Regions from separate parts of the Vibrio sp. JC009 genome, predicted to be linked through region 4. Evidence: predicted binding sites of a transcription regulator. Region 4 holds the regulator's gene; each other region holds the start of a gene.
What was found. Region 4 encodes PurR, which represses purine synthesis genes. Its sites were predicted from a motif close to TNANGNAAACGTTTNCNTNA; they were not measured.
Positions count from the first base shown of each region.

Region 1 (4,775 bases), 950 kb from region 4:
CAAAAAATCAGAAATTCCCCCCACCCCCAAAACCCCATTTTTATCCACAATTTGCGAGTGACACTGCCCATTTTGTACCCATTGCAGCTCATAATTTAATTAAAAGTTGATCTATATCCCAAAAAAAAACTGAACCTTCTCGGAACTCTAGAAATACGCCTGAAACAGAATGATATGTCTAAATAAAAATATGTAAACAGGATTATGTATGGATAAACTGTATAAAACTAATAAATTATGGTTATTATCACTGCTAGTTTATCACTGAGTTTTATTTAAATTTGATGAATATTTTATTATGTAGATCACACTTATCTCAATGTGTTGATTTTAAGTGTATGAAATTAAAGGCTTTATATTTTTTTATTTAGGAAAATTTATCCGTTTGACATGCCAATAAAACTTTTGCAATCTAGACCCCGCAATTTGATGGCGATGACGAGTTTCCAAAAGAGAAACCGGCATCATCAATAAAACTAAAGGGAACCGGATAAGGATTTCCCGAATTTTCTTAAGAAAAGGCAGTGGATTAATTATGAAAAAGACTCTAATCGCTCTTTCTGTACTAGCAATGGCTGGTTCAGTAAACGCAGCTACAGTATACGATGCAGACGGTGTTACAGCTGGTGTATTTGGTGACCTAGAAGTTGGTTACAAGCAAGCTATCGGTACAAATCAAGACGGTGCACTATTTGTTGGTGACTACGACTTTGGTTTCGATGCATCTACTGCTGTAAATGATGACGTTAAAGTATTTGGTAAAATCCAGTGGAACGGTAACGAAACATCAGATGATGATGCTTCTCAAACTGAAAGCACTAACAGCCCAATTATCGACAACGCATACATTGGTGTTACTGCTGGTGACGTTACTGTGACAGTTGGTCGTGCGGTTAACTTTGTTGATGAAATCGGCGTTGCAAACGACGAAAACATCGCAGGTAACTACGAAGCAAACGATGCTATCGGTATCGATGATAAGACTAGCCAGGTTGCTAAAGTAATGTGGGACAACGGTGAGATGTTCTACGCAGGTCTTGCATATACTGCAGACGCAGATGGTGACGACACTACTAGCAACGATTACGAGCAAATCGATCTTAAAGCTGGTCTACGCGTTGCTGACCTAGACGTGATGGTAATCTACTCTACTGCTGAAGACGAAGCGGCAGCAGATTACGATAACCTAGCAATCCAAGCTAACTACTCTATTGATGCTCTGTCTCTAGGCGCTCTTTACACATCTGGTGAGAAAGATGCTGCTGGTACTACAAGCGATATCGAAGCTGATGCTATCTCTCTAAGTGTTGCATACACTATGGATAAGACTACTGTAGGTGCTGGTTGGTCTACAATTGATGTTGAAGGTGTTCAGGATCAGGATCAATGGTACGCAAACGTATCTTACGCTCTAGCAACTAACGCTTCTGTATATGTTGAAATCGCTGAAACTGAAGGTGACGCTGGTTCTTACGCGAACAACGACATGGGCTACGCTGTTGGTGCTAAGCTAAGCTTCTAATCTAAAGCATATTTAGATATTCTTGAAAGCCACCCATTTGGGTGGCTTTTTAATTTATTAAACAATAGGAAATAGCTATGAAAAAAATCACTATGTTGTCAATGTCTGCTTTGATAGCGTTTTCCTCATATGTGAATGCAGCGTCACTCGAGCTACCATATTCTATCCAGCTGCTTGCATTAAATGGGAAGAAACAGCAGGATAAATCAGTCCTTAGTCAACTACCTGAAGGTAAACATCAGATTATTCTTCAGTATGCTAAACAGCTTAAAGATGGTTCAAAAACAAAGTTATTTGCAAGTAAGCCATTAGTTATGCAGTTAGAGGTTACCGATCCGAATGCAAGCTATGAGCTGAGCCATAAAGCTTTTTATAGCGTTAATACAGTAGAAAAGGCGCTGGAAAAGAATAAGATGGGCTGGGAGCTTGAGTCTGAAGGTAAATCATACCCGGTAACTATTGAAACAATGTATGGAAGTGGCTTCGCACCCTTTACGAATATTGAAAAAGCAATAAAAGCTCATAATAAGCAAAGTGGCCTTATTTTAACGAGCATGGGTACTAAAGACATCACTGACGCTGTTGTTACAGTAGATCAAAAAACCGGTAAACTTGAAGTAGAAGGCGACCCGGTTACCCAGCTAAAACTTTGGTACACCAAAGCAAGCAAAGAAGAGCAGAAAGAATTCCGCCGCTGGATGATTGATCAGGAGTGATCAACTCCAACTGTTGTCATTCCCGCGAAGGCGGGAATCTGATTAAAGCGCGTTGTAGACTATAAGTTTTCTGTGAACATATAACGCGCAGTGAGTAGATTCCGGATAATTGCTATGCAATTTCCGGAATGACGCGCATCAGGCCTACCATCAAGAAAGAATAACACACGCCATCTTTGGCATCCCTCCGAATATTCCTTACAGGGCTCAATGACACTATAGGTCTCTTTAACCAGGGTATGTATTCCCAAGGGAATCGCTGTTAGCCTGACTCTTATACACAAGCTTAAGGAGCCAAAGAATGCTCCTCCCCTTAGCCTCGAAAGGACGGATTTTCGAAGAAGTAACATCGAAGGGGAGGCAGGGAGGGGTTGTTTCTCATGGGGTTAAGTTTTGGTGGTTTAACCATGCATGGCATAACCAACCCCCTCTAACTCCCCCTTCTATTAGCTTTATCAACCAATTAGGTTTTTTCATTCAAGGGGGAGAACCGTTCTCTGATCACTTTGATATTTGCGTATAAGAGTCAGGCTGTCAGATGTCAGATGTCAGATGTCAGTTTCTGCCCAGTTAGACCTGTTTTTCACTGAAAGCCGACAACTGATAGCTGAAAGCTTCTCCCGCAACCGTTTGCTTTTCCTCGCCATATTGCTGATAAGCCTATCACAAGCTAAACTTACCTCTTTACCCACTTCCAGCAGAACGTTCCCATGAAATTTCCAGGCCAACGCAAATCTAAACACTATTTCCCGGTTCACGAGCGCGATCCTCTGGTTAGTCAGTCTCAGGTCAGAAAGATGGCAAAGACTCATGTAATCGGTATTGATCAGACTCTGGTTGATATTGAAGCCCGTGTTCCCGACGACTATATCGAGAAATTTGGCCTGAGTAAGGGGCATTCTCTGGTTATCGACGATCAGACTGCTGAAGCGCTTTACCGTGAGTTAAAAGAGAAAGAGCTGATCACCAACGAGTTTGCCGGCGGTACTATTGGCAACACGCTGCACAACTACTCTGTGCTGGCCGACGACGCTTCTACATTGCTTGGTGTAATGAGCAAAGATATCGAAATCGGCAGCTATGGCTACCGCTATCTGTGTAATACCTCAAGCCGTATGGACCTGAACCACCTGCAGGGCGTGGATGGCGCGATTGGCCGCTGTTTCGCCCTTATCTCAGATGACGGTGAGCGCACCTTCGCAATCAGTGAAGGCCAGATGAACCAGCTAAAGCCGGAAAATATCCCTGAGAAGATCTTCGAAAACGCTTCAGCGCTTGTACTGACTGCTTATCTGGTGCGTTGTAAAGAGGGCGATCCAATGCCTGAAGCGACCATGCAGGCGATTGAATACGCGAAAAAGTACGATGTACCGGTTGTGCTGACTCTGGGAACTAAATTTGTGATTCAGGATGACCCGAAATTCTGGCAGGATTTTCTCAATGACAACGTAACGGTTGTTGCAATGAATGAAGATGAGGCAGAAGCGCTTACAGGCGAGTCCGATCCGCTACTGGCATCAGATAAAGCGCTGGAGTGGGTTGACCTTGTATTGTGTACAGCAGGTCCTATCGGCCTGTTTATGGCGGGTTATACGGAAGATAATGCAAAGAGAACCACTTCTCTGCCACTGCTTCCTGGTGCGATTGCTGAGTTTAACCAATATGAATTCAGCCGCCCGTCGTCTAAAAGCGCCTGTGAAAATCCAATTAAGGTTTATTCCCATATTGCGCCATATATGGGCGGTCCGGAGAAGATTAAAAATACCAACGGTGCCGGAGATGCAGCGCTTTCTGCACTTCTGCACGATATGGCTGCTAATAAATACCATAAAGAGAATGTGCCAAATTCAAGTAAGCATCAGTATCCGTTTTTAACTTATTCTTCTTTCTCCCAGGTTTGTAAATATGCAAACCGCGCCAGTTATGAAGTATTAGTTCAGCATTCCCCAAGGTTATCAAGAGGCCTTCCTGAGCGGGAAGATAGCCTGGAAGAGGCGTATTGGGAGCGTTAAGTATTTATATTTACGCAATAAAAAAGAGCTCATTAGAGCTCTTTTTTTACATCTAATATATAGATACTTAAATCAGGAAATCATCCAGAGATTTGCCTTCATCAAGCTGTGCCTGAATTGCAGAAGGTGTACGGCCCTGGCCTGTCCAGGTCTTTTCTTCGCCGTTAGTGTCTACATATTTATATTTCGCAGGACGTGGTTCGCGCTTTTTACGAGTCTTAGTTTTAGTCTCGCCAGAAAGAGCTGCAACTAAATCGGCAACATCGATACCGTCTTTAGCAATCATTTGAGCGTATTCAGCTAATTTAGCTTCGCGCTCTGCATTTGCTGCTTTTTCTTCTTCAGCAGCGGATTTACGCTCTTCTACTACGATAGTTAGTTTATCTAGTGCTTCTTCTAGTTGCTCTAAAGTTAACTCGCGGGCAAATGCACGCAGGCTACGAATATTGAGCAGAGTTTTGGTAAGTTCTGACATAATTCTTCCCGTTGGACTTTAATTAAACAATATAATGATAACAGTGTACC
Region 1 is NZ_CP092106.1:1,040,728-1,045,502, forward strand. Features, by position in the region: gene L3Q72_RS04855 (porin) at 536-1,522, shown strand; gene L3Q72_RS04860 (DUF2057 family protein) at 1,600-2,238, shown strand; gene L3Q72_RS04865 (inosine/guanosine kinase) at 2,949-4,250, shown strand; gene L3Q72_RS04870 (H-NS family nucleoid-associated regulatory protein) at 4,318-4,725, opposite strand.
Region 1: a site for PurR is predicted at 2,857-2,876, ahead of L3Q72_RS04865 (inosine/guanosine kinase). Genes of this name have one in related genera too.

Region 2 (4,775 bases), 470 kb from region 4:
ACTTCTTGGCATGAGTGCCAATGTACCTACGGATATCTGTTTTAGCTTTTCCGGTCTGATGCAGCGTGGGGGCAATACCGGCCCCCATCGTGATGGCTGGGGGATCACTTTTTACGAAGGTAAAGGCTTTCGTACCTTTAAAGATCCCGAGCCAAGTTATAGTTCAAAAATTGCCGAACTGGTTCAGAATTATCCCATAAAAAGTTGTGCGGTCGTCAGCCATATCAGGCAGGCAAACCGGGGTGGGGTCAGTCTTGAAAATACCCATCCTTTCACCCGTGAACTCTGGGGACGCTACTGGACCTTTGCCCATAACGGGCAACTGACAGATTACAGCCATCTGCAAACCGGCCGTTTCAGTCCGGTTGGAGCCACAGACAGCGAACTTTCCTTCTGCTGGCTTCTGAATAAACTGCAAACCAGATACCCAGAGCCACCGGAAGATATGACAGAAATGTTCCGCTATGTGGCGGAGTGTTGCGACTCTCTGAAAGAGCTTGGTGTGTTTAATATGCTTCTCAGCGACGGTGAGTATGTGATGACCTACTGCACCAATCATCTGTACTGGATTACCCGCAGAGCACCGTTTGGCAAGGCGGTGCTTATTGATGAAGATATAACGGTGAACTTTCAGGAAGAGACGACTCCTAATGATGTGGTTACTGTTATTGCCACTCAGCCATTAACGGAAAATGAAACCTGGCAGAGAATGAAGCCGGGGGAGTTTAATCTGTTTCGGTTTGGGGAGTTGTTGTCGGGCAATGCTGAGCAGTTGAAGGATGTGGCGTTTGCTGCGCCTAAGCCGGGGAATCAGGCGCCATCGTAATAGGCTATGGGGCTATGGGGCGTAACCCTTTGGCCCCAGCTCTTGTCCGTCTAGCCAGGCTTTACCTTGTTTCATCTCCAGCCTGCCTTCAACAAACCACTGAATGGTCATCGGGTAGATTCTATGTTCCTGAGACTGAATTCTTTCATTCAGGATTTCGGCTGTGTCATCCTCAAAGACCGGGACTTCAGCTTGTAAAATAACAGGGCCGCCATCCAGCTCTTCAGTTACAAAGTGTACGGATGTGCCGTGAACAGTGTCGCCGGCATCAATAGCTCTCTGATGAGTATTCAGACCGGTATATTTAGGTAAAAGGGAGGGGTGAACATTGATCATTCTGCCCAGATAATGGCGGACAAACTCATCGCTGAGTATGCGCATATATCCGGCCAGAACGATTAGATCAGGCTTATAAGTATCGATCTCTGTCATCAGAGCCTGGTCAAAAAGCTCACGGGATTGATAAGCTTTCGGATCCAGAACGATGGCATCGATACCTGCATTTTTTGCTCTTTCCAGTCCGTATGCACCGGCTTTATCTGAAAATACTGCCGACACTTGTCCTTTAGTGATCAAAGACCCGCAGGCATCAATCACAGCCTGCAGGTTGGTTCCGTTTCCTGAGATAAGAACAACAATGTTTTGCATGAGTTAGTTAATTTCTACCTGCTCTTCGCCATCTTTCGCTTGAGCAATCTCACCAATTACCCAGGCGTTTTCGCCTTCAGCTTTCAGTAGTTCCACTGCCGCATCAGCCTGATCCTTAGGAAGTGCAACAACAAGGCCAACACCACAGTTGAAGGTACGGTACATTTCGAAGGTCTCAACGTTACCTTTTTCCTGTAGCCAGTTAAAGATAGCAGGCCATTCCCAGCTTGAGCCATCAACAACCGCTTTTGTACCTTCAGGCAGAACGCGCGGGATGTTTTCCCAAAAGCCGCCACCGGTAATATGAGAGATAGCGTGGATATCATGTTCAGCAATCATTTTCAGTGCTGACTTGATATAAATCTTAGTCGGTTCCAGCAGTTGTTCACCGATAGAGTGGCCGTTTAGCTCTTCTGTTAAATCAGCGCCTGATACTTCAATAATCTTACGGATTAGTGAGTAACCGTTAGAGTGAGGGCCGCTTGAGCCAACAGCAATCAGTGCATCACCGGCTGTCACTTTCGTGCCGTCAATTACTTCAGACTTTTCTACAACACCAACACAGAAGCCTGCAACGTCGTAATCTTCGCCTTCGTACATTCCCGGCATTTCTGCCGTTTCGCCACCGATAAGTGCACAACCAGACTGAATACAGCCTTCGCCGATACCGCTTACCACGTCAGCTGCTGTGTCTACATCCAGTTTGCCGGTCGCGTAGTAGTCAAGGAAGAACAGTGGTTCTGCGCCCTGAACAATCAGGTCGTTAACACACATAGCCACAAGGTCGATACCAATGGTGTCGTGCTTTTTCATGTCCAGAGCAAGACGAAGTTTAGTTCCCACGCCATCGGTACCTGAAACCAGAACAGGCTCTTTATATTTGGTTGGCAGTTCGCACAGCGCGCCAAAACCACCAATACCGCCCATTACTTCAGGGCGACGGGTGCGTTTAACAACACCTTTAATTCTGTCTACCAGAGCATTACCTGCATCAATATCAACACCAGCGTCTTTATAGCTAAGAGAAGAGTTATTACCACTCACGGGATGTCCTCGTCATGTAAGTTGGATGGGGAAAACGGCGCAATTCTAACTGAGTTAGAGCAAAAAGGAAAACGTTTGCGTAAGAAAAGATAATCGTTTGCGCCAGAAAAAATATTTGAGAGTTTTATATTGAAAACCTGTATAATCGCGCGGTTTAAATTGAAAAACTCATGTTACCGGAGAAGAAAATGAAAGTTGTTGAAGTGAAACATCCGTTAGTTAAACACAAAGTAGGTTTAATGCGTGAAGGAGACATCAGCACAAAGCGTTTTCGTGAGTTAGCTACAGAGGTTGGTAGCCTTCTGACTTACGAAGCAACATCAGACTTTGAAACTGAAAAAGTGACCATCGAAGGCTGGAATGGTCCGGTAGAAGTCGATCAAATCAAAGGTAAGAAAGTAACGGTAGTGCCTATCCTGCGTGCAGGTCTTGGCATGATGGATGGTGTTCTTGAGCACGTACCAAGTGCACGTATCAGTGTGGTTGGTATCTACCGTGATGAAGAGACACTGGAGCCAATCCCTTACTTCAACAAGCTGGCATCTAACATCGATGAGCGTATTGCTCTGGTTGTTGACCCAATGCTGGCAACAGGTGGTTCAATGATTGCGACAATCGATCTGCTAAAAGAGAAAGGTTGTAAAGCAATTAAAGTACTTGTTCTGGTTTCTGCGCCAGAAGGTATTGAAGCTCTGGAAAAAGCGCACCCGGATGTGGAGCTGTACACAGCAGCTATCGATGAGAAGCTGAACGATAAAGGCTACATCGTACCTGGTCTTGGTGATGCGGGTGATAAGATCTTCGGTACTAAATAAGCTGTCAGCTTGTAGCTATCAACTGTCAGAGAGGGACGCCAGAGAGGCGTCCTTTTTTTATCCCTAAATCTAGATTGGCATATTTTGCTAGCATGGTGTCACCATCTGCCAGTGCGTGGCGTAATCGGATTGCTTAAAATAGCGTCATCAATTCAATACGTGAGGAACAAAGATGACAACTTCAAATACAGCACTGATTACAGGCGCATCGGGTGGCATTGGTTTAGAACTGGCGCGAATTCATGCGCAAAAATGTGGTGACCTGGTACTGGTTGCCCGTTCGGAAGATAAACTGAACCAGCTTAAAGCTGAGCTGGAAAGCCAGTATAAAGTCAGTGTGACAGTGCTGGCGGAAGATCTGTCACAGGCCGATTCGGCAGAGCGTATTTTTAAGCAGACAGAAGCGCTTGGTTTGCAGATTGATACCCTGATTAACAATGCCGGTTTTGGTGGCCACGGTCTGTTCCACGAACGTGAGCTGGCGGCTGATCAGGCAATGATGCAGGTAAATATGGTGACTCTGACCAACCTGACTCACTATTACCTGAAAGGTATGGTGGCGCGTAACAATGGCCGTGTTCTGAATGTCTCCTCCACGGCTTCGTTTATACCAGGACCACTACAAGCGGTGTACTATGCAACTAAAGCGTACGTCACTTCGTTTACTCAGGCGGTTGCTGAAGAGGTACGCGAGTACAATGTTACTGCTACCGCTCTGTGTCCGGGTGCGGTGGCTACAGGCTTTGTTGCGGCAGGCGATCTTCAGGGCATCGATATCTGGAAAAATGCAAAAACACCGGCCTCTGTTGCCAAGTGCGGTTACTCTGCTATGGAAAAGGGTGAGCTGGTGGCCTTTAATGAAGGTAAACTACGCTTTATGCTGGACTGGATTATTCCGTTCCTGCCAAGAAAAATGGTATTGAAAACCTCTCGTCAGGCAATGGAAAAATCAGCTTAAGTGAAAAAAGGGTGTGAAATGAAAAGGGCAAATAAGTTTGTTATCTCTCCCACATGGAAATTGCTGCTAAGTGATATGCAGATAGATATCAATGCGGTACTGGCCAATGCCAGGCTTCCGGCAGACTTGTTTAACCGGCCAAATCCCACTCTTTCACCTGTGGAATATTTTCAGCTCTGGTATGGAATTGATAAAGCGGCGGGAGAGCGACAGCTCCCGCTTCTTCTGGCAAGGCATATGACGGTGGAGTCATTCGATGCACCGATATTTGCGTCAATTTGCAGCCAGGACCTTAATACCGCCGTATCACGGCTGAGAGAGTACAAACCTCTTATCGGGCCTATGATTCTGGACATAGAAGAGACAGAAAAAGAGACCAGACTTGAAATAAGCTGTTATGGTCATCAGGGGCCGCTTCCTGCCTCACTGAGTTTAAGCGAAATGGTATTTTTTACTCAGCTTGCCCGTTTAGCCACCCGTGAAC
Region 2 is NZ_CP092106.1:2,465,134-2,469,908, reverse strand. Features, by position in the region: gene L3Q72_RS10965 (class II glutamine amidotransferase) at 1-826, shown strand, start outside; gene purN (phosphoribosylglycinamide formyltransferase) at 839-1,474, opposite strand; gene purM (phosphoribosylformylglycinamidine cyclo-ligase) at 1,478-2,518, opposite strand; gene upp (uracil phosphoribosyltransferase) at 2,707-3,333, shown strand; gene L3Q72_RS10945 (SDR family oxidoreductase) at 3,506-4,291, shown strand; gene L3Q72_RS10940 (AraC family transcriptional regulator) at 4,310-4,775, shown strand, end outside.
Region 2: a site for PurR is predicted at 2,582-2,601, ahead of purM (phosphoribosylformylglycinamidine cyclo-ligase). Genes of this name have one in related genera too.

Region 3 (4,775 bases), 1.1 Mb from region 4:
GCGAGACCAAAGACTCTCCCTCTGGCTTTTGTATCCATTATCTGTGGAAGCAGCCTGGCGCACGCCGATGGACAATTTTCCGCAGTCACTACATTTTTAGCCCTGCTGACAACCATGTTGCTGCAGTTTCTGTCGAACCTGGCAAACGACTATGGCGATGCAGAAAAAGGCACAGACAACGAAAACCGTCTTGGCGATATCCGTGGTATGCAAAAAGGCATCATATCCAGAAGTGATATGAAAAAAGCCATTATTGCTAACGTTATTCTGGCCATCGCTTCAGGCCTTGCCCTGATCTTCTACTCTCTCGACAGCCTGACCAATATTCTTATCTTTATCGGCCTGGGCCTGCTGGCGATTGTCAGCGCTATCGCTTATACCGTTGGCGGTAAAGCCTATGGCTATGTGGGCTTAGGCGATGTGGCAGTACTTCTGTTTTACGGCCTGCTTGGTGTGGGTGGCTCTTACTACCTGCAAACCGGCAGCATTAACCTTTCTCTGCTGACACCGGCTCTTGGCTGCGGCCTGCTGGCCGTTGGCGTACTTAATATCAACAATATGCGCGATATCGATAATGACCGCGAATGTGGTAAGTACACGGTTCCGGTAAGGCTTGGTGAAAAAAATGCCAAGTACTACCACCAAATCCTTCTATGGACTGCCTTTATCGCGTTCTCAGCCTACCTGCTGACCCAGCTCAGCAACACCTGGCTGATTATTCCGTTCCTTATTTCGGCCCTGTTATTAAGAAACCATGGCAAAGCCATACTGGCCACAGATCGCCCGGCGCAAATCGCACCTATGATGCCGGTAATGGTAAAATGCGCAGTAATTACTAACATTCTATTTTCGCTGGTGGTTGTAGCTCAAACTATGGTGAGATAATTGCGCCTTGTCATTGCAATGACTTAATGACCGGATATACTCGAATAAGAGTTAACCAGCTAATAGAAGACGGTTCATATGGAATACAATACTTCTGCACTATGTGATATTTACCTGGATCAGGTTGATGTTGTCGAACCTATGTTCAGTAACTTTGGTGGAAGCGCCTCTTTCGCCGGCCAAATCACCACAGTCAAATGTTTTGAGGACAATGGACTTATCCGCTCCATTCTGGAAGAAGACGGAGACGGTCGTGTTCTGTTAGTTGATGGTGGTGGCTCACTGAGAAAAGCCCTGATTGATGCAGAGCTGGCAGCACTTGCAGAAGAAAACGAGTGGGAAGGCATTGTTATTTACGGCTGCGTTCGCGAAGTCGACGACCTTGAAGATATGAACGTGGGTATTCAGGCTCTTGCTTCCATTCCTGTTGGTGCAGCTTCGCAAGAAATTGGCGAGATCGATGTACCGGTAAACTTTGGTGGTGTCACCTTCCTTCCTGAAGATTATCTCTACGCTGACAATACAGGCATTATCCTTTCTCAGGAACCATTAGATGCTAAGCTGGATATCGAAGAAGACGACGATGATTACGCGGAAGATCCGTTGGAAGAGATCGAGGAAGAAGAGAAGTAAATCAGCTATCAGCTATCAGCTATCAGCTATCAGCTATCAGCTATCAGCTATCAGCTATCAGCTATCAGCTATCAGCTATCAAAAAAGCTTGCCACTTATATAAAAAAGTTGGCAAGCTTTTTTATTGCTTAGAATGCACTCACGAGATAAAAGCCTGAGAACTTCCCCTCCTGAAAGCTGACGGCTGATAGCTGACAGCTCTTATTCAACATTTTCCATTTTGCCCAGCAGCGTGCGGATGCGCTCCTGCCATGCATCGTGCTCTTCGCGCATCTGCTGGTTCTGACGTTCCAGATCTTCGCGGCCTTCTTTCAGAGAGTTTGCTTCCGCTTCCAGTTGTCCGTTCTTCTCTTTTAACTCATCCAGTTCCATCTGAAGAAGAGTAATAGTATCAACTGCAGTCTGAACTTTTGCTTCTAGTTGTTCTAGCACTTCTAGCGACATTTAAACCTACCTTTTTGTAATTCTGCTGCGGTGCGTTGCACCCTTGTAAATATCTCTTATTCTACTCAGGCCTGAGCGGATAGCACTCCCTATCTTTACCAATTATGCCCGTATGCTCAAGTTTAAATCAGATTTTGATGTTTTCCTGACTTTGCAGCGAAACCAAGTCTGCAAGAGACCAACGCGAAAAAAGGCAAACGTTTTCTATTTTGTATGATAGAATCCCGCCGATTTTTCTCTGTTGACGATTTTTTATTTGGAGTTTACATGAAACGCGATTTAGCGATGGCTTTTTCACGAGTGACTGAAGGCGCTGCTCTGGCAGGTTATAAATGGCTTGGCCGCGGTGACAAAAACGCTGCAGACGGCGCAGCTGTTGAAGTAATGCGTACCCTGCTGAACAAAACTGAGATCAGCGGAGAGATCGTTATCGGCGAAGGCGAGATCGACGACGCACCTATGCTTTACATTGGCGAAAGCGTTGGTAAAGGCGGTGATGCAGTGGATATCGCGGTTGACCCAATCGAAGGCACCCGCATGACTGCAATGGGTCAGGCAAATGCTCTGGCTGTGCTTGCAGCAGGCGAAAAAGGCAGCTTCCTGAAAGCGCCTGATATGTACATGGAAAAGCTGGTTGTGGGTCCTGGAGCAAAAGGCTGTATTGACCTGCACCTTCCTCTTGCAGAGAACCTGAAAAACATCGCTAAGGCGCTAAATAAAACTCTGGATACCCTGGTGGTTATCACCCTTGCTAAACCACGTCACGACGAGGTTATCGCAGAAATGCAGGCGATGGGTGTTCGCGTATTTGCTGTGCCGGACGGTGACGTTGCTGCATCGATCCTGACCTGTATGCCAGACAGCGAAGTTGACGTTATGTACTGCATCGGTGGTGCACCTGAAGGCGTTGTTTCTGCTGCGGTTATCCGTGCACTGGACGGTGATATGCATGGCCGTCTTCTTCCGAGACACGAAGTGAAAGGCGATACAGAAGAAAACCGCAAGTACGGTGAACAAGAGCTGGAACGTTGTAAAGAGATGGGCGTTGAAGCCAATCTGGTTCTGAAAATGGAAGATATGGCTCGCAGCGACAATGTTGTGTTCTCTGCAACCGGTATCACCAAAGGTGATCTGCTGGATGGTATTTCACGCCAGGGCAATATCGCAACAACGGAAACCCTGCTGATCCGTGGCCGCTGCCGTACCATCCGCCGCATCAAGTCAACTCACTACCTTGATCGTAAAGACAGAGAAGTAAGAGATATCATCCTGTAAGATGCCTCTCCTGCTGATTTTGTTATAAATGCTAATTGCTTTAAAGCGCAGCTCCGGCTGCGTTTTTTAATCCTCTCAATAACTTAGTTAAGCATTTGCTTTATTAACCACTTGCTTCATAATAAGAAGTATCAATAAAAGACTCAGAATAAGAACATAACCGTGAAAACCATAGATATCATCCTTGAGAAAATAAAGCGCGAAGGCGCCATCACAGCCAAAAAACTCTCTGAAGACCTCTCTATGACAACTATGGGAGCCAGGCAGCACTTACAGTCGCTGGAAGATGAAGGTCTGGTCAAATTCTACGATCTGAAAGTCAAAGTGGGCAGGCCAACCAGACACTGGTCACTGACAGGCAAAGGACACGCCCAGTTTGCCGATAAGCATTCGGATTTAACGGTTCAGATCATCGAGTCAGTAGAAAACCTGTTTGGCGAAGAAGGCCTTGAAAAGGTAGCTGCAGACAGGGAAGCTAAAACACTTTCCCGCTACGCTGAGCACTTTAATCCATCCCAGTCACTACAGGAAAAAGTCTCTGCTCTGGCCATGCTCAGAGAACAGGACGGCTATATGATAGAGCTAAAACAAGAGGAAAATGGGTTCATTTTAATAGAAAACCACTGCCCGATTTGTAAAGCAGCTCAGCATACTCCACGGCTCTGCCAGTCGGAGCTAAACGTATTTCATTCTCTTTTAGGTCAGGATGTTAGCATCACCAGAACCGAACATATTGTTAATGGTGAGCAGCGCTGCGCTTATAAAATAGAGCCTTTGCACAACTAACAACTTTGTAAATAACGTTTTTCCGCGACTACACTTTTAGTAGGCCCTATTAAAAAAGGGTGAGGAGAAACATAATGAACTATGCAGAACTGGACAAGCCACTACCGCCATTTGACGAGCTGGTAGAGCTTGCAGAAAAACACCCGGACGCTTTTGAGCAGTTCAGGCAGGACATGTGTGAAGAAGTTATCACCTACGCCTCTGAAGAGATGCAACCCAGGTTAAGAGCTCAGCAAAGTCATATCAACCGCGTAATCAAAAGCTGCAAAAACCCGCACCATACCAATGTGGTTCTGATGCGGGAGCTATCAAGTCAGGTAGGGAAATTCAAAGATGTACTTGAGGGAGATATCGAAGACTATGAGTCTCAGTCCGCGGACGTGATACCTTTCCCTTCTAAATGTTCATCGGGGTAGCGTTAAACGTCGGGTTGGCCGTAGTCATTGTCGGTTGGGTCCCCCTTCAGAAAGCCACACTCGACCAGAATCCAGGCGCCGGCGACTAATGCCGATAATGAAATGCCGGCCTGTAACGGACTCGCCTCTGCAACCGCTCCAGCCGCAGGAAACATCATCCGGCCCAGAATCAAAGGAATATTAAGCAGCAGCCACTTGTTAGACTTATTTCTGTCATGCCAGCGTTTTGCCGTTACCGCCAGATCAGGAATAATCAACACAATCAGCAGCACAGTAAACACATACTTCGCCAACTCCGGCATCAGTTTTCCGACAATCGACGCAACCGCAAGAATA
Region 3 is NZ_CP092106.1:3,079,304-3,084,078, forward strand. Features, by position in the region: gene L3Q72_RS13735 (1,4-dihydroxy-2-naphthoate polyprenyltransferase) at 1-885, shown strand, start outside; gene rraA (ribonuclease E activity regulator RraA) at 964-1,518, shown strand; gene zapB (cell division protein ZapB) at 1,720-1,962, opposite strand; gene glpX (class II fructose-bisphosphatase) at 2,230-3,237, shown strand; gene L3Q72_RS13755 (metalloregulator ArsR/SmtB family transcription factor) at 3,400-4,023, shown strand; gene L3Q72_RS13760 (DUF3135 domain-containing protein) at 4,098-4,439, shown strand; gene L3Q72_RS13765 (DUF805 domain-containing protein) at 4,442-4,775, opposite strand, start outside.
Region 3: a site for PurR is predicted at 2,152-2,171, ahead of glpX (class II fructose-bisphosphatase). Genes of this name have one in related genera too.

Region 4 (4,775 bases):
ACAGCGTGAAACAACACCATATCGACATTGTTATCAAGATATTCCCCCACCCTTTGCACCGGTGAATGAATATAACGGTACTGTGATGAAAGGCCATGGGCATCGATATCCTTTCTTGCCAGTTGCAGCATCTCTGAAGAAATGTCACATAACGACACTTTATGACCAAGCTCGGCCAGCTTCTGAGACATCTGCGCAAGACCGCCTCCGGCATCCAGAATATCCAGCTTTTCACCCTTATCTAAATGCGTTAGCGCAGCCGTCAAATCCTCCCAGACAATGGTCTGCCTTATGGCTCCTTTCTCTGATCCATAAATATTTTTTGCGAATTTGTGTGCGATGTCGTCGAAATTTCGGTCTTCAGTCACGTCAGCTTAGGTTATCATGTCCAATCGTGCTGCTTATTCTGTCATAGGAATATCAGGAATAAAGAGTTATGCTCTTTTTTTATAATTAAGTGATGATTTTTCGGACTATTGAGCAATGTTTGAGCTGAAAAAAGTAATATCGTCCCTTGCTATGCCACTTCCAGCCTTGCTGATCATAGGCTTTTTTGGTTTAGCATTGATAATGTTTACCACCAGGCACCGCTTTGGTGTGCTTTTTGTTTTCGCTTCCCTTACCGGAATTTTCTTAATCTCCTTCCAACCTGTCTCTACCAAACTTCTGCTGCCGATGGAGAGAGAACACACCGCCTTTTTCCCCGTAGAAGGAACGGTTGACTACGTAATGGTGCTTGGCAGCGGTCATGTTGTTGACGATCAGATACCACCAACTTCCGAACTCAGCCGGACTGCTCTGATGAGACTGGCTGAAGGGATCCGGGTTTTACGCATGTATCCTGATGCAAAACTCATCTTATCCGGCTACGCAGGTGGAGCAGAGTTCAGTCACGCTAAGATGATGGCCCGTGTGGCTCTGGCACTAGGTGTTGCCAAACCTGATATTGTTCTGCTGGAAACAGCAAAGGACACCTGGGAAGAAGCAAGACAGGCTGCCGCTTTTGTGAAACAGGGAAAACTGGTTCTTGTCACTTCTGCCAGTCATATGACAAGAGCACTGAAGGAGTTTAACGAAGCTGGCTTAAAGCCAATCCCGGCACCAACCAACTACCTGGCCCAGACCGAGATAAAACAGACCTGGGTAAAATACACCCCACAAGCCCGTTATCTGGAGCAGTCAGAACGTTACTGGCATGAAAAGCTTGGCATCTGGTGGCGCGAAATCAGGGATAAACTGGTAGACACAGAAGAGCTGGAAGCCAGCATGACAGAACTGGCAGAGAATTAAGGGGGGGAACTCAATCCCCCGCAAACATATACCCTTCCCCATGCACAGTAACAAAGATCTGAGGATTCTTAGGATCATACTCCATCTTAGCCCGCATACGGCGGATCAGAACATCAATGGTTCTGTCGTTAGGCGCATCTACTCGGTGACTAATCATATTAATAATACGCTCACGGCTAAGCACAGTATTCGGATAAGAAGAGAGCGCCACTAACAGCTCATACTCAGCCTTAGTCAACTTCACAGGTACACCGTCACGGGTCAGCGAGCGTCTCTGAATATCAAATGTCCAGTCACCAAAACAGATAATATTGCCCGAATCCAAATCAGGGGTATCTTCCTTTGGATTCTTAGCCAGAGAAATACGCCACAACAGGTTCTTCACCCGAACCAGCAACTCCCTTAGTTCAAACGGTTTGGTGACATAATCATCAGCCCCCATTTCCAGCCCGACGATTTTATCTATGCTATCAGTACGTCCGGTGACAAGAATGATACCGATATCTGACTGGCTTCTCAGCTCACGCGTCAGCATCAGTCCGTCTTCTCCGGGTAAGTTGATATCCAGCATCACAAGATCTACCTCATTTTCACTCAGTACATCCCGCATCTGTTCACCGCTGTCCGCTTCGCTTACCTGGTAACCTTCATTCTGAAAGTAACCCACAAGCTTGCTTCTGGTCACAATATCATCTTCTACTACTAATACATGGCTGCTCATAATCACCGCTTTCATTCAGTCCAGAGTTATTAATGGGATTCTATTCATAACTATTAACAATTCTAGTTCATATTGCCGGAACTGTGAAAAACATTACTGTTTATTGACTCAACGCAAGTATCTGAAGTTGCGTTAATTTTTAAATATAAAGTGTCACATTTTTTCATATTAGTGGTTAGTTTTATTCATATTTTTTGTTTACACTTATAATCAATATATTAATAAGACTTGGTAGGAATTCAGTGATGGAAGAAACAAAAGCGTTTAACGAAAAGAGAGCGGAAATTTATTGGTGGTTATCCAGCCTTTTTGCCAAAGAACTAACTCAAAAAGAGCTTGATGCTTATCAGACACCGGAAATACGTTCATTTTTATCCGGCCTTGGTGAAAATGAGATCTTAAAACCATCAGTCGACAGACTGACAGATGCACTGAACCGCCTGCAGGACAGAGAAGACGCACAACTAGAGCTTGCTGCTGACTTTTGTGACCTGTTCCTGAAATCAGATAAGGGCGGAGCACTACCTTATGCTTCACTGTATATCGGTGACTCTGGCCTTTTGAACGATAAACCCGCTCAGGAAATGGCCGAGCTGATGCAGAAAAAAGGCATCGCCATTCAGGAAGGCTTAAATGAGCCAGCTGACCATATTGCTCTGGAATTAGACTTCCTGGGCAACATGATTATCCGTTCCAACGAGCTGGAAAAGCTGGAACATATTAATGACGCGCTTATTGAGCAAAAAGCCTTTATCGAAAAATATATGCTGAGCTGGTTCCCTCAATTTAGCGAGAAGTGCCAGAAGTTTGATGAATTTGGTTTTTATGCCAGCGTCGCAGCCTTTCTTGTGGACTTCTGCAAACTGGATTGTACATACTTAGGCGGTGAATAGTACCCATTAAGTATATTTGTGAAGAAACGCCCGTTTAGGGCGTTGTCTGCCGAAGCAAATAGGTCTAAAATCGGGGCCGCAATCGATAAAATATGAATCTTGCTGCAAACCGCTATCACTTTTAATAGCGGTTTTTGTGTTTTAATCACAACTCAACCTACTGTTGATAATACTATAATAAACACAAACCATTTGATGTTGGCAGCATACACAGGACAAATTTATGGCCACAATTAAAGACGTAGCACGCCTGGCAGGTGTATCTACCACTACTGTATCCCACGTTATAAATAAAACCCGTTTTGTTGCTGAAACCACCCAGCAAAAAGTAATGGAAGCGGTTAAAGAATTAAATTACGCACCAAGTGCTGTTGCACGCAGCCTTAAGTGTAACTCAACCCGTACCGTGGGCATGCTGGTAACTCAGTCAACTAACCCTTTCCTTGCTGAAGTTGTCGATGGCTTTGAAAGCTACTGCTACCGTCAGGGCTATACGCTGATCCTGTGTAATACCGGCGGTATCTACGAGAAACAGCGTGATTACATCCGAATGCTGGCAGAAAAGCGCGTTGACGGCATTTTTGTTCTCTGTAGCGACCTGACTCCTGAGCTTCAGGAAATGATTGAAGGCCTGACTGATATTCCTAAAGTGATTATGGACTGGGGCCATGGCGAATCACTGTCAGATAAGATTATCGATAACTCAGAAGAGGGTGGCTACCTTGCGACCAAATATCTGATAGAGCGGGGCCACGAAAATATTTTCTGCCTGAGCGGTTTCAGAGACAGAACGCTTTGCATTGAGCGTATTCAGGGTTATAAGCGCGCTCTTGACGAGTTTAATATTGAGTTTAACGAAAAGAACATTCTTGAAGGTAACTTTGAGTGTGATACTGCCGTTGAAGCCGCTGATAAGATTCTGGCGATGGAAAACAGACCAACAGCCGTTTTCTGTTTCAACGATATTATGGCGCTAGGGCTGATGAGCCGCCTGCAGGAAAAAGGCATTCGCATTCCGGAAGACATCTCTGTGATCGGTTATGACAATATCGACCTTGCAGCCTACTACTCTCCACCGCTAACGACTGTGCACCAGCCAAAACGCCGTGTAGGTAAAACCGCGTTTGAAATTCTGCTGGAGAGAATCAAAAACAAGGAGCATGAGCGTCGTATTTTTGAGATGCACCCTGAAATAATCTCGCGTAAGAGTGTTTTGGTTCGTAACTGAGTTGTTAAATAAAAAGAGTTTCTGTTAAATATCTCACCCAATATTACCTATCTTTTTTGAACAAAGATCACGTTAACCATCAAATAGCGTGATCTTTGTTCATTTTTTTACTATATTTATTAGGTCACGACCAAGGCAAACCATTTGAAAAAATGGGACGCAAAGCCACCGGCCTTAGCCTATAATTAGTTTAACCAACTGATTTTAATAGAAAGGCAGCGGGGTTGCCGAAAGCAAATTAGCATTCAGAAAACGCGAGTTTTACCGTTTTCTGACAACAGATCACATAGATTTGCTAATTTTCTCGGAAACAAATTGGTTGAAGCAATTTTTAACCCGAGACAAGCACCATGGATAAACCAGTATTAAAAGATTCACTCAGACTTTTCGAACATTTTGGTAAAGTCAAATCACGTTCAATGTTTGGTGGATTTGGCATTTTTGTTGATGAGACGATGTTTGCTCTTGTCGTAAATGATGCCCTTCATATTCGCTCAAACGATTCTACAATTGAAGAATTCAAAGCTGCTGGCTATAAGCCTTATGTTTATAAGAAGCGTGGATTCCCGGTTGTTACAAAATACTTCGCACTTCCGCAGGACTTTTGGGATGACACTAACGACATCCTGAAAATTGCTGAGCA
Region 4 is NZ_CP092106.1:1,992,585-1,997,359, forward strand. Features, by position in the region: gene cmoM (tRNA uridine 5-oxyacetic acid(34) methyltransferase CmoM) at 1-368, opposite strand, end outside; gene elyC (envelope biogenesis factor ElyC) at 484-1,290, shown strand; gene torR (two-component system response regulator TorR) at 1,301-2,011, opposite strand; gene torD (molecular chaperone TorD) at 2,257-2,904, shown strand; gene purR (HTH-type transcriptional repressor PurR) at 3,128-4,132, shown strand; cyclic di-GMP riboswitch class I at 4,257-4,364, shown strand; gene L3Q72_RS08890 (TfoX/Sxy family DNA transformation protein) at 4,483-4,775, shown strand, end outside.